4 regions of the Herbaspirillum sp. SJZ099 genome follow, and region 4 is predicted to be linked to each of the others. Evidence: predicted binding sites of a transcription regulator. Region 4 holds the regulator's gene; each other region holds the start of a gene.
The links. Region 4 encodes sigma-54, which starts transcription at its own class of promoters, with help from an activator protein. Its sites were predicted from a motif close to TGGCANGNAANCTGCTTT; they were not measured.
Positions count from the first base shown of each region.

Region 1 (2,201 bases), on a different contig from region 4:
TTGCCTTCAAAGCCTTCGACGATGTCGAAGCAATTGCGATAGCCGTTTTCGCTCGCCAGTTTGACGGCATGCTTGGAACGAACCCCAGAGCGGCACAGGAACAGCAGTATCTCGTCGGGGCCGGCGGCTTGCTGCAACTGCTCGAGGAATTGCGGATTGGGCTTGCCTTCCGGATACAAATTCCATTGCACGAACAGGTGTTGCCCGGCCGGGATTTGCACCATCCCGACCCAGTCGCGCTCAGCCTTGGTCCGCACGTCCACCAGCTTGATGGCGGGGTTGCCCTGAATCAGGGCGAAGGCTTCCTGCGGCGTGACGGCCCCGCGGTAGGGGAGCTGGCCGTCCTGGGCGCGCTGGCCGGCAATGGTGAGGATCTGTTCTTGGGTCATCGGCGCCTCGCTGGGTTATCTGGGGTGGAAATGGCTAAAAATTATAAATAAATTAAAAGATTAATTCTTTTGGCGCAGCGGATGTATCGCTCTGGATCGCTTATCGGCATAAAAGCACCAAATAAGTGCGCATCAGTCGCCATATGCACCAATATGTTCAATGTTGGTGCAATATGGGTAAAATGCACTAAAATAATGCACAAATTCAGCCCGCATGCACTGAAGGGAACGGCCGTCCAGCCTCTGCTCCCTAAAATATTCCATAATTGCCGCCCCTGAAAGGGCGGTGGCATGGAATCTGCTATCATCCGCGTCTGAGTTCCGGCGCAAGACCGTTGTATCAATTGCAAAGATCCAGTCGCAGAAAACGGCTCAACCCCCAAATTTATACTACTTCCTCGTTTTAGGAGATTCGCATGGCAAGGACGGCCGCAGAGGTTTTGAAGATGGTGAAGGACAACGAAGTCAAATTTGTTGACTTCCGTTTCGCGGACACCCGCGGCAAGGAACAGCACGTTTCCGTGCCTGTTTCGCATTTCGACATCGACAAGTTCGAATCCGGTCACGCTTTCGACGGTTCGTCGATCGCAGGCTGGAAGGGTATCGAAGCCTCCGACATGCTGTTGATCCCTGATCCGAACACCGCCAACATCGACCCGTTCATGGAAGAAACCACGCTGTTCATGCAGTGTGACGTGATCGAGCCGTCCGACGGCAAGGGCTACGACCGCGACCCGCGTTCCATCGCCAAGCGCGCTGAAGCCTACCTGAAGTCCTCCGGCCTGGGCGACACCGCCTACTTCGGCCCGGAACCCGAATTCTTCATCTTCGACGGCGTGCGCTGGGGCGCGGACATGTCCGGTTCCTTCGTCAAGATCGATTCCGAAGAAGCTTCCTGGAGCACCGGCGCCAAGATCGAAGGCGGCAACTCCGGCCACCGTCCGACCGTCAAGGGCGGCTACTTCCCGGTTCCGCCGGTCGACAGCTTCCAGGACATGCGTTCGGAAATGTCCCTGATCCTGGAATCGCTGGGCATCCCCGTCGAAGTGCACCACCACGAAGTGGCCGGCGCCGGCCAGAACGAGCTGGGCACCAAGTTCTCGACCCTGGTCGAGCGCGCCGACTGGACCCAGACCCTGAAGTACGTGATCTGGAACGTCGCCCATACCTACGGCAAGACCGCAACCTTCATGCCCAAGCCGCTGGTCGGCGATAACGGTTCGGGCATGCACGTGCACCAGTCCGTATGGAAGGACGGCAAGAACCTGTTCGCAGGCGACGGCTACGCCGGCCTGTCGGAATTCGCGCTGTATTACATCGGCGGCATCATCAAGCACGCCAAGGCGCTCAACGCGATCACCAACCCCGGCACCAACTCGTACAAGCGCCTGGTTCCCGGCTTCGAAGCCCCGGTCAAGCTGGCCTACTCGGCCCGCAACCGTTCGGCATCGATCCGTATCCCGCACGTGGCCAACCCGAAGGGCCGCCGCATCGAGACTCGTTTCCCGGATCCGCTGGCCAATCCGTACCTGTGCTTCGCCGCGTTGCTGATGGCTGGCCTGGACGGCGTGCAGAACAAGATCCACCCGGGCGAAGCCGCGACCAAGGACCTGTACCACCTGCCGCCGGAAGAAGACAAGCTGATCCCGACCGTCTGCGCCTCGCTGGAAGAAGCGCTGGACCACCTGGACAAGGACCGCGAGTTCCTGACCCGCGGCGGCGTCTTCACCGACAGCATGATCGATGCCTATCTGGAACTGAAGGGTCAGGAAGTCCAACGCTTCCGCATGACCACTCACCCGATCGAATTCG
Region 1 is NZ_VIUO01000001.1:474,974-477,174, forward strand. Features, by position in the region: gene FB597_RS02020 (rhodanese-like domain-containing protein) at 1-389, opposite strand, end outside; gene glnA (type I glutamate--ammonia ligase) at 806-2,201, shown strand, end outside.
Region 1: glnA (type I glutamate--ammonia ligase) is a predicted target of sigma-54. The motif match lies at 677-694, and genes of this name have one in related genera.

Region 2 (2,201 bases), on a different contig from region 4:
GTCAGGCGCGCCAGTTCCAGCGCGTCTTCGAACGCCTGGCGCACCGAGGCCGAGGAATAGATGAAGACGCCTTGCAGGCCGGCTTCTTCTGCCAGGTCGGTGATCAGGCCGGCGCCGACGATGGCCTTGATGCCGGCGGCCTTGAGGTCGTTGACCTGGGCGCGCGCATCTTCCTCGGTGGCGTAGGTGCGCTGCACGATGTCCAGGCCGAACATCTGCTGGAATTCGGCCAGTGCCGGCATGGTTTCCTGATAGGTGATCAGGCCGATGCGCGGCGTGAGCTTGCGCGCGCGGGCCAGCGCCTGCATCACGTCGAAGCCGCTGGCGCGGGCCACGATCACCGGCACCGGCAGGCGGCTCTTGAGATAAGCGCCGTTGGAGCCGGCCGAGATGACCGCGTCGCAGCGCTCGGTCGCCAGCCGTTCGCGGATGTGGCGCACCGCCTCGTCGAAACCGAGGTGGATGGGTTCGATGTCGGCCAGCTCGTCGAACTCCAGCGTGATGTCGCGAAAGAGCTCGGACAGGCGGGAAACCGATACCGTCCAGATGACCGGTTTGTCGGCCGGGCGGTCGGCATCGCGATAGGCGGGGCGTTTCATTGAAAGGAGGTGTGTTTCATTTAGTGTCTCATGGAACAAAAATGTAACACATGTGAAACACTTTTGCTGCCTGGCAGAGGCACGGGGGAACACGCCTGTGTCGCGTTGCGGGCAGGGCGAGGAGTGGGCTAAGTCATTGATTTTGCTGTGTTTTATGTCCGGAGCGGAGGCGGCGGCCAGCAAGGTTCGCTTTTCGGGCCGGGGGATGGCACGGGCGTTGCAATGCAGTCTGCCAGTTTGTCCGCTGAAACGTCGCCGCCATTGCCTGGCGCCCGCTTCAGCGTATCCAGCAACCCATCCAGAAGGTGTCACCATGGCTCTCCACTCCGCAGGCGCAGCATTCCGCAAGGCCGTCCAGGAAGAATCCCCGCTGCAGGTCATCGGCGCGATCAACGCCAACCACGCATTGCTGGCCAAGCGCGCCGGCTTTCGCGCGATCTACCTGTCCGGCGGCGGCGTGGCGGCCGGCTCGCTGGGCTTGCCCGACCTGGGTATCTCCAACCTCGACGATGTGCTGACCGACGTGCGCCGCATCACCGACGTGTGCGACCTGCCGCTGCTGGTGGATGTCGATACCGGCTTTGGCGCCTCGGCCTTCAACGTCGCGCGCACCGTCAAGTCGATGATCAAGTTCGGCGCCGCCGCCATCCACATCGAAGACCAGGTCGGCGCCAAGCGCTGCGGCCACCGCCCCGGCAAGGAGATCGTCAGCAAGCAGGAAATGGTGGATCGCATCAAGGCCGCCGTCGATGCCCGTACCGACGATGATTTCGTGATCATGGCGCGCACCGATGCCCTGGCCGTCGAAGGCCTGGAGGCGGCCATCGAGCGCGCGGTGGCCTGCGTCGAAGCCGGCGCCGACATGATCTTCCCGGAAGCCATCACCGACCTGGCGATGTACAAGAAATTCGCCAATGCGGTAAAGGTGCCGATCCTGGCTAACATCACCGAGTTCGGCTCGACCCCGCTGTTTACCGTGGATGAACTCAAGGGTGCCGACGTCGGCCTGGTGCTGTATCCGCTGTCGGCTTTCCGCGCCATGAACAAGGCGGCCGAGAACGTCTACAACGCGATTCGCCGCGACGGCACGCAGAAGAACGTGGTCGACACCATGCAAACGCGCATGGAGCTGTACGACCGCATCGACTACCACACCTACGAGCAGAAGCTCGATGCGCTGTTCGCGCAGCAGAAGAACAAATAAGAGAAAACGTCATCACATGGCGCGCGGCGAGCCGGGCGCCATCAACGCATAAGCAATACATAACCGATACCCCTGAGGAGAACACGATGAGCGAGCAGCAGACAACCCCGGCAGCAGGCGGCTTCAAGCCCAAGAAATCCGTGGCGCTGTCCGGCGTGACGGCCGGCAACACCGCGCTGTGCACCGTCGGCAAGACCGGCAACGACCTGCATTACCGCGGCTACGACATCCTGGACGTGGCCGACAGCTGCGAATTCGAAGAGATCGCCCACCTGCTGGTGCACGGCAAGTTGCCCACCGCGGCCGAACTGCGCGCCTACAAGGCCAAGTTGAAGGCGCTGCGCGGCCTGCCGGCCAATGTGAAGGCGGCGCTGGAATGGCTGCCGGCCGCCTCGCAC
Region 2 is NZ_VIUO01000001.1:483,411-485,611, forward strand. Features, by position in the region: gene prpR (propionate catabolism operon regulatory protein PrpR) at 1-599, opposite strand, end outside; gene prpB (methylisocitrate lyase) at 913-1,803, shown strand; gene prpC (2-methylcitrate synthase) at 1,890-2,201, shown strand, end outside.
Region 2: prpB (methylisocitrate lyase) is a predicted target of sigma-54. The motif match lies at 806-823, and genes of this name have one in related genera.

Region 3 (2,201 bases), on a different contig from region 4:
TGGCCAGGGCGCCGCGGATCGGCCGCAGCTCGCCCGATAGCGAGAGTTCTCCCGCGAATTCATATCGGTCGAAGCTGTCGCCCGGCACTTGGCCGGAAGCGGCCAGGATGCCCAGCGCGATGGGCAGGTCGAAGCGGCCGGATTCCTTGGGCAGGTCGGCCGGGGCCAGGTTGACGGTGATGCGGCGGGCCGGGAACTCGAAGCGCGCGTTTTGCAGCGCGGCGCGTACGCGATCCTTGGCTTCCTTTACTTCAGCCTCGGGCAGGCCGACGATGGTGAAGGAAGGCAATCCATTGGCCAGGTGCACCTCGACCGTGACCGGCGAGGCGCGCATGCCGGCCAGGGCGCGGCTGCGAAGGACGGCCAGGCTCATCGCGGCGAACCTGGGCAGTCCTTGGGGTGAATGGCGGCGGGCGAGGGAAAAGGAGGGGCGGCTGTCGTCGGCGTCATAGGGTTTGTTTTTGCTGGGCTTCAAGCTCGGCAACACGCGCTTCCAGCGCTTCCAGGCGGGCGCGGGTCTTGGCCAGCACCTGGGCCTGGACGTCGAATTCCTCGCGCGTGACCAGGTCCAGCTTGGCAAAACCCTGGCTCAGCATGGCCTTGACGTTCTTTTCGAGGTCCTTGGCCGGAGAGTTTTCGATCGCCTTGTTGAGTTTGGATTGCAGGTCTTCAAAGAATTGGGGCTTGTCCATGACGGATCTCCTTGGCAGGTTGTTGTGGCGTCAAGTTTAGCCGTTTCCTGGCCATGCATAAACCGTCGGCGCTGGATGCGCGGACAAGCGCCATCGCGGAGACATGCCTGGCCGGGCGGTGAAAGCATCCTGAAGGGAAAAGTGATCCGACTTGGTGATCCTCATGGCTTGTCGAACGCTGCGCACCAAAAAAGTGTTTGCCGATAGTGAAGAAGTTTGTCAAAAGGAAACCAATATCGCACCAACACTGTGCTTTTGTCCTTTGTGCGCACTATTTTGGTCTTTATCTACAAAAAAATCGGGAGGAAAGCCTTCTTTCTCTGGGAAAGCCGAGTTCGCCGTGCCGAAAGGACTTGGCACGGCTCCTGCTACATGGCCTTGGCAAAACACAAGAAACGATTTTTATTGTTCAACAACAATCCAGAGGGAAGTCATGAAGAAACTGATTCTTGCAACAGCCATCGCAGCATCGTTTGTTACTACCATGGCCCGCGCGGAAGACGCCAAGCCAGACAACGAATTCAGCTTCAATGCCGCCGTGGTGAGCGATTACCGCTATCGTGGCCTGACCCAGACGCGCTTCGATCCGGCATTGCAAGTCGGCGCAGACTATACCCATAACCCGACCGGCCTGTATGCCGGCACCTGGCTGACCAACATCAAGTGGATCAAGGATGGCGTCGACATGGCCAAGGGCAGCGGCGGCAAGGGCGATGTCGAATGGGACATCTACGGCGGCAAGCGCGGCGACATCGGCGGCGGTTTCACCTATGACGTCGGCGGCCTGTATTACTACTATCCGGGCAACAATTACGCGGACATCGCGAAAAACGCCAACACCTTCGAACTGTATGGCCAGATCGGTTACGGTCCGGGCTACTTCAAGTATTCGCAATCGCTGACCAACCTGTTCGGCGCGGTCAACAGCAAGTACAGCCAGTACTATGATCTGGGCGCCAACATCGAAACCTTCTACGGCATCATGCTGGGTCTGCATGTCGGCCATCAGAATGTGCGCGGCAACCCCAGCCAGGCCAGTTACACCGACTGGAAGATCGGCCTGTCCAAGACGTTCGACGATCTGGCCGGCATCACCTTGGGTGTGGCTTATGTCGGTACCGACCTGACGGATGGCTTTGCGACTACCCCGGCTTCGGACGGCCTCAAAAACGTTGGCAAGAACGGTGTCGTCTTTTCCCTCAGCAAAACTTTCTAACAAGAGGTGCGTATGAAACTGATCACAGCGATCATCAAACCCTTCAAGCTGGACGAGGTGCGTGAAGCCCTCTCCGCGATCGGGGTGCAGGGCATCACCGTGACCGAGGTCAAGGGCTTCGGCCGCCAGAAAGGCCATACCGAGCTGTACCGGGGCGCCGAGTATGTGGTCGATTTCCTGCCCAAGACCAAGATCGAAGCGGCAGTGGACGATGCTATCGTCGAACGCGCGCTGGAGGCCATCGAGACGGCCGCCCGCACCGGCAAGATCGGCGACGGCAAGATCTTCGTGCA
Region 3 is NZ_VIUO01000007.1:95,471-97,671, forward strand. Features, by position in the region: gene FB597_RS15490 (YifB family Mg chelatase-like AAA ATPase) at 1-373, opposite strand, end outside; gene FB597_RS15495 (accessory factor UbiK family protein) at 447-692, opposite strand; gene FB597_RS15500 (TorF family putative porin) at 1,126-1,908, shown strand; gene FB597_RS15505 (P-II family nitrogen regulator) at 1,921-2,201, shown strand, end outside.
Region 3: FB597_RS15500 (TorF family putative porin) is a predicted target of sigma-54. The motif match lies at 1,047-1,064, and genes of this name have one in related genera.

Region 4 (2,201 bases):
AGCTTGTCGATCAATGCATCGATGGCCGCGTAGAGATCGTGGGCGATACTTTCCGCATGCAAATCCTTCCCTTTGATATGGACGTTGATTTCCGCCTTTTGCCTTTTTTCTTTTTCTGTCAGTTTGTCTACGCTCAGGATGACGCTGATGTCGATCACATTGTCGAAATGACGCTTGATCCGTGCCAGCTTGCTTTGCACGTATTCCCGGATGGCGGGGGTCAGTTCGAGGTGGTGTCCACTAATGGTCAGATTCATACAACACTCCTATCGTGAAGTCACTGGAGGTTCGTGCATCTCATCCAATACACCCGGAGAGAGTACAGCGTTTGTGTCAGAGGGCATGGATGCTTGCCTGAACACAGCGACGGCTGCAAGTACTACAGAAAAACTGAGGAAAAACTCAGAGGGATTTGCGGAGATTGACTGGTGGAATCTTCAGCACTTCGCGGTATTTTGCGACAGTCCGTCGCGCGACCACCATGCCTTGTTCTGCCAGCATATCCGCAATCTTGCTATCGGATAATGGGGTCTGCGGGTTTTCGGCTCCTATCAGTTGTTTGATCAGTGCCCGTATCGCGGTGGAGGAGGCTTCACCTCCGGTTTCGGTCGCGACATGGCTACCGAAGAAGTATTTCAACTCGAACATGCCATGCGGCGTGAGCATGTATTTCTGAGTTGTCACACGCGAGATAGTGCTCTCGTGTAGACCCAGTGTATCAGCAATTTCGCGCAGCACAAGGGGGCGCATGGCAACTGCCCCATGGGAAAAGAAGTTTCTTTGACGTTCGACAATAGCTTGGGCAACTCGCAAAATTGTATCGAAGCGCTGGCGCATATTCTTGATCAGCCACTTCGCCTCTTGCAGCTGCGATGTGAGCGAAACCTCGCCTTTGGATTGCTTGAGCGCGCTCGCATACATCGCGTTCACGCGCAGCTTGGGCATGACGTCATGATTGAGCGTGACCTGCCAGCCGTTCTTTGTTTGTTTGACAATCACATCCGGCACCACATAGTCGGAAGCGTCGCGGGCGAATTCGGCGCCCGGGTGCGGCCGGCATTGGCGGATGACGACCTGGGCTTCGCGCAGGTCTTCGTCGTCGCAGTCGAGCGCCTTCTTGATCTTGTTGAAATCGCGCTGGGCGAACAGCGGCAGGTAATCCTCGACGATCTTCAGCGCCAGCTTGCGCGTGACGAAAGGCACGCCGGGCAGCCGGCGGATCTGCAACGCCAGGCATTCGCTGGGGCTGCGCGCGCCGACGCCGGCCGGGTCAAGGCTTTGCAGCAGCTTGAGCGCGATCGACAGTTCTTCGAGATCGATTCCCAGTTCTTCGGGCAGGTGCGCCAGGATGTCTTCCAGCGGCTCGTCCAGGTAGCCGTTGTCGTCCAGCGTATCGGCCAGCAGCTCCAGCAGCGCGCGGTCGCGCAGCGTGCGGGCGGTGACGCGGATCTGTTCCACCAGGTGTTCGCGCAGCGTGGTCTGGTGCGCTTCCAGCTGCGGCCGCGCATCTTCATCGTCGGATGATTTGCCGTTGCGCGCGACATCGTCGAAGCTCCATTCGGATTCGCCGCTGACGCTGCCTTCGGGCGTGTTGTCCTGGTAGTCGAGGCTGGATTCGCCGTCGCTTGCGGGCGCGGGCGCCTCGGCGCCGCTTTCGCTGGCGTTGTCGGCTACACCGCTGGAGGGCGAGGCGGAGAGGGCGCCGTCGGCCAGCAGCCGTACCGAATTGTCGAGCGCGTCGTCAAGCCGCTCGAGCAGCGGGTTGTCGGACAGGATCTGTTCCAGTTCCTGATGCAGTTCCAAAGTAGACAATTGCAGCAGCCTGATCGACTGCTGCAATTGCGGCGTCAATGCGAGGTGCTGCGATGTGCGTAACTGGAGGGACTGTTTCATCTGGCTTTCGGGCGCCGCGTGGCCGGCTTGTTACGTGCTGCTGTGCTGTCGTGCGTTGCATGTTGTGCGTCGCGCCGGCGTGGCTTGGCGCAGGGCCGCTCACATGCGGAAATGTTCGCCCAGGTAGACGCGCCGCACCGATTCGTTGGCGATGATGTCGTCCGGGCTGCCGCTGGCCAGCACCGTCCCCTGGTTGATGATGTAGGCGCGGTCGCAGATGCCCAGCGTCTCGCGCACGTTGTGGTCGGTGATCAGCACGCCGATGCCGCGCTCCTTGAGGAAGCGCACGATGCGCTGGATCTCGATCA
Region 4 is NZ_VIUO01000003.1:45,146-47,346, reverse strand. Features, by position in the region: gene hpf (ribosome hibernation-promoting factor, HPF/YfiA family) at 1-257, opposite strand, end outside; gene FB597_RS08035 (RNA polymerase factor sigma-54) at 403-1,893, opposite strand; gene lptB (LPS export ABC transporter ATP-binding protein) at 1,993-2,201, opposite strand, start outside.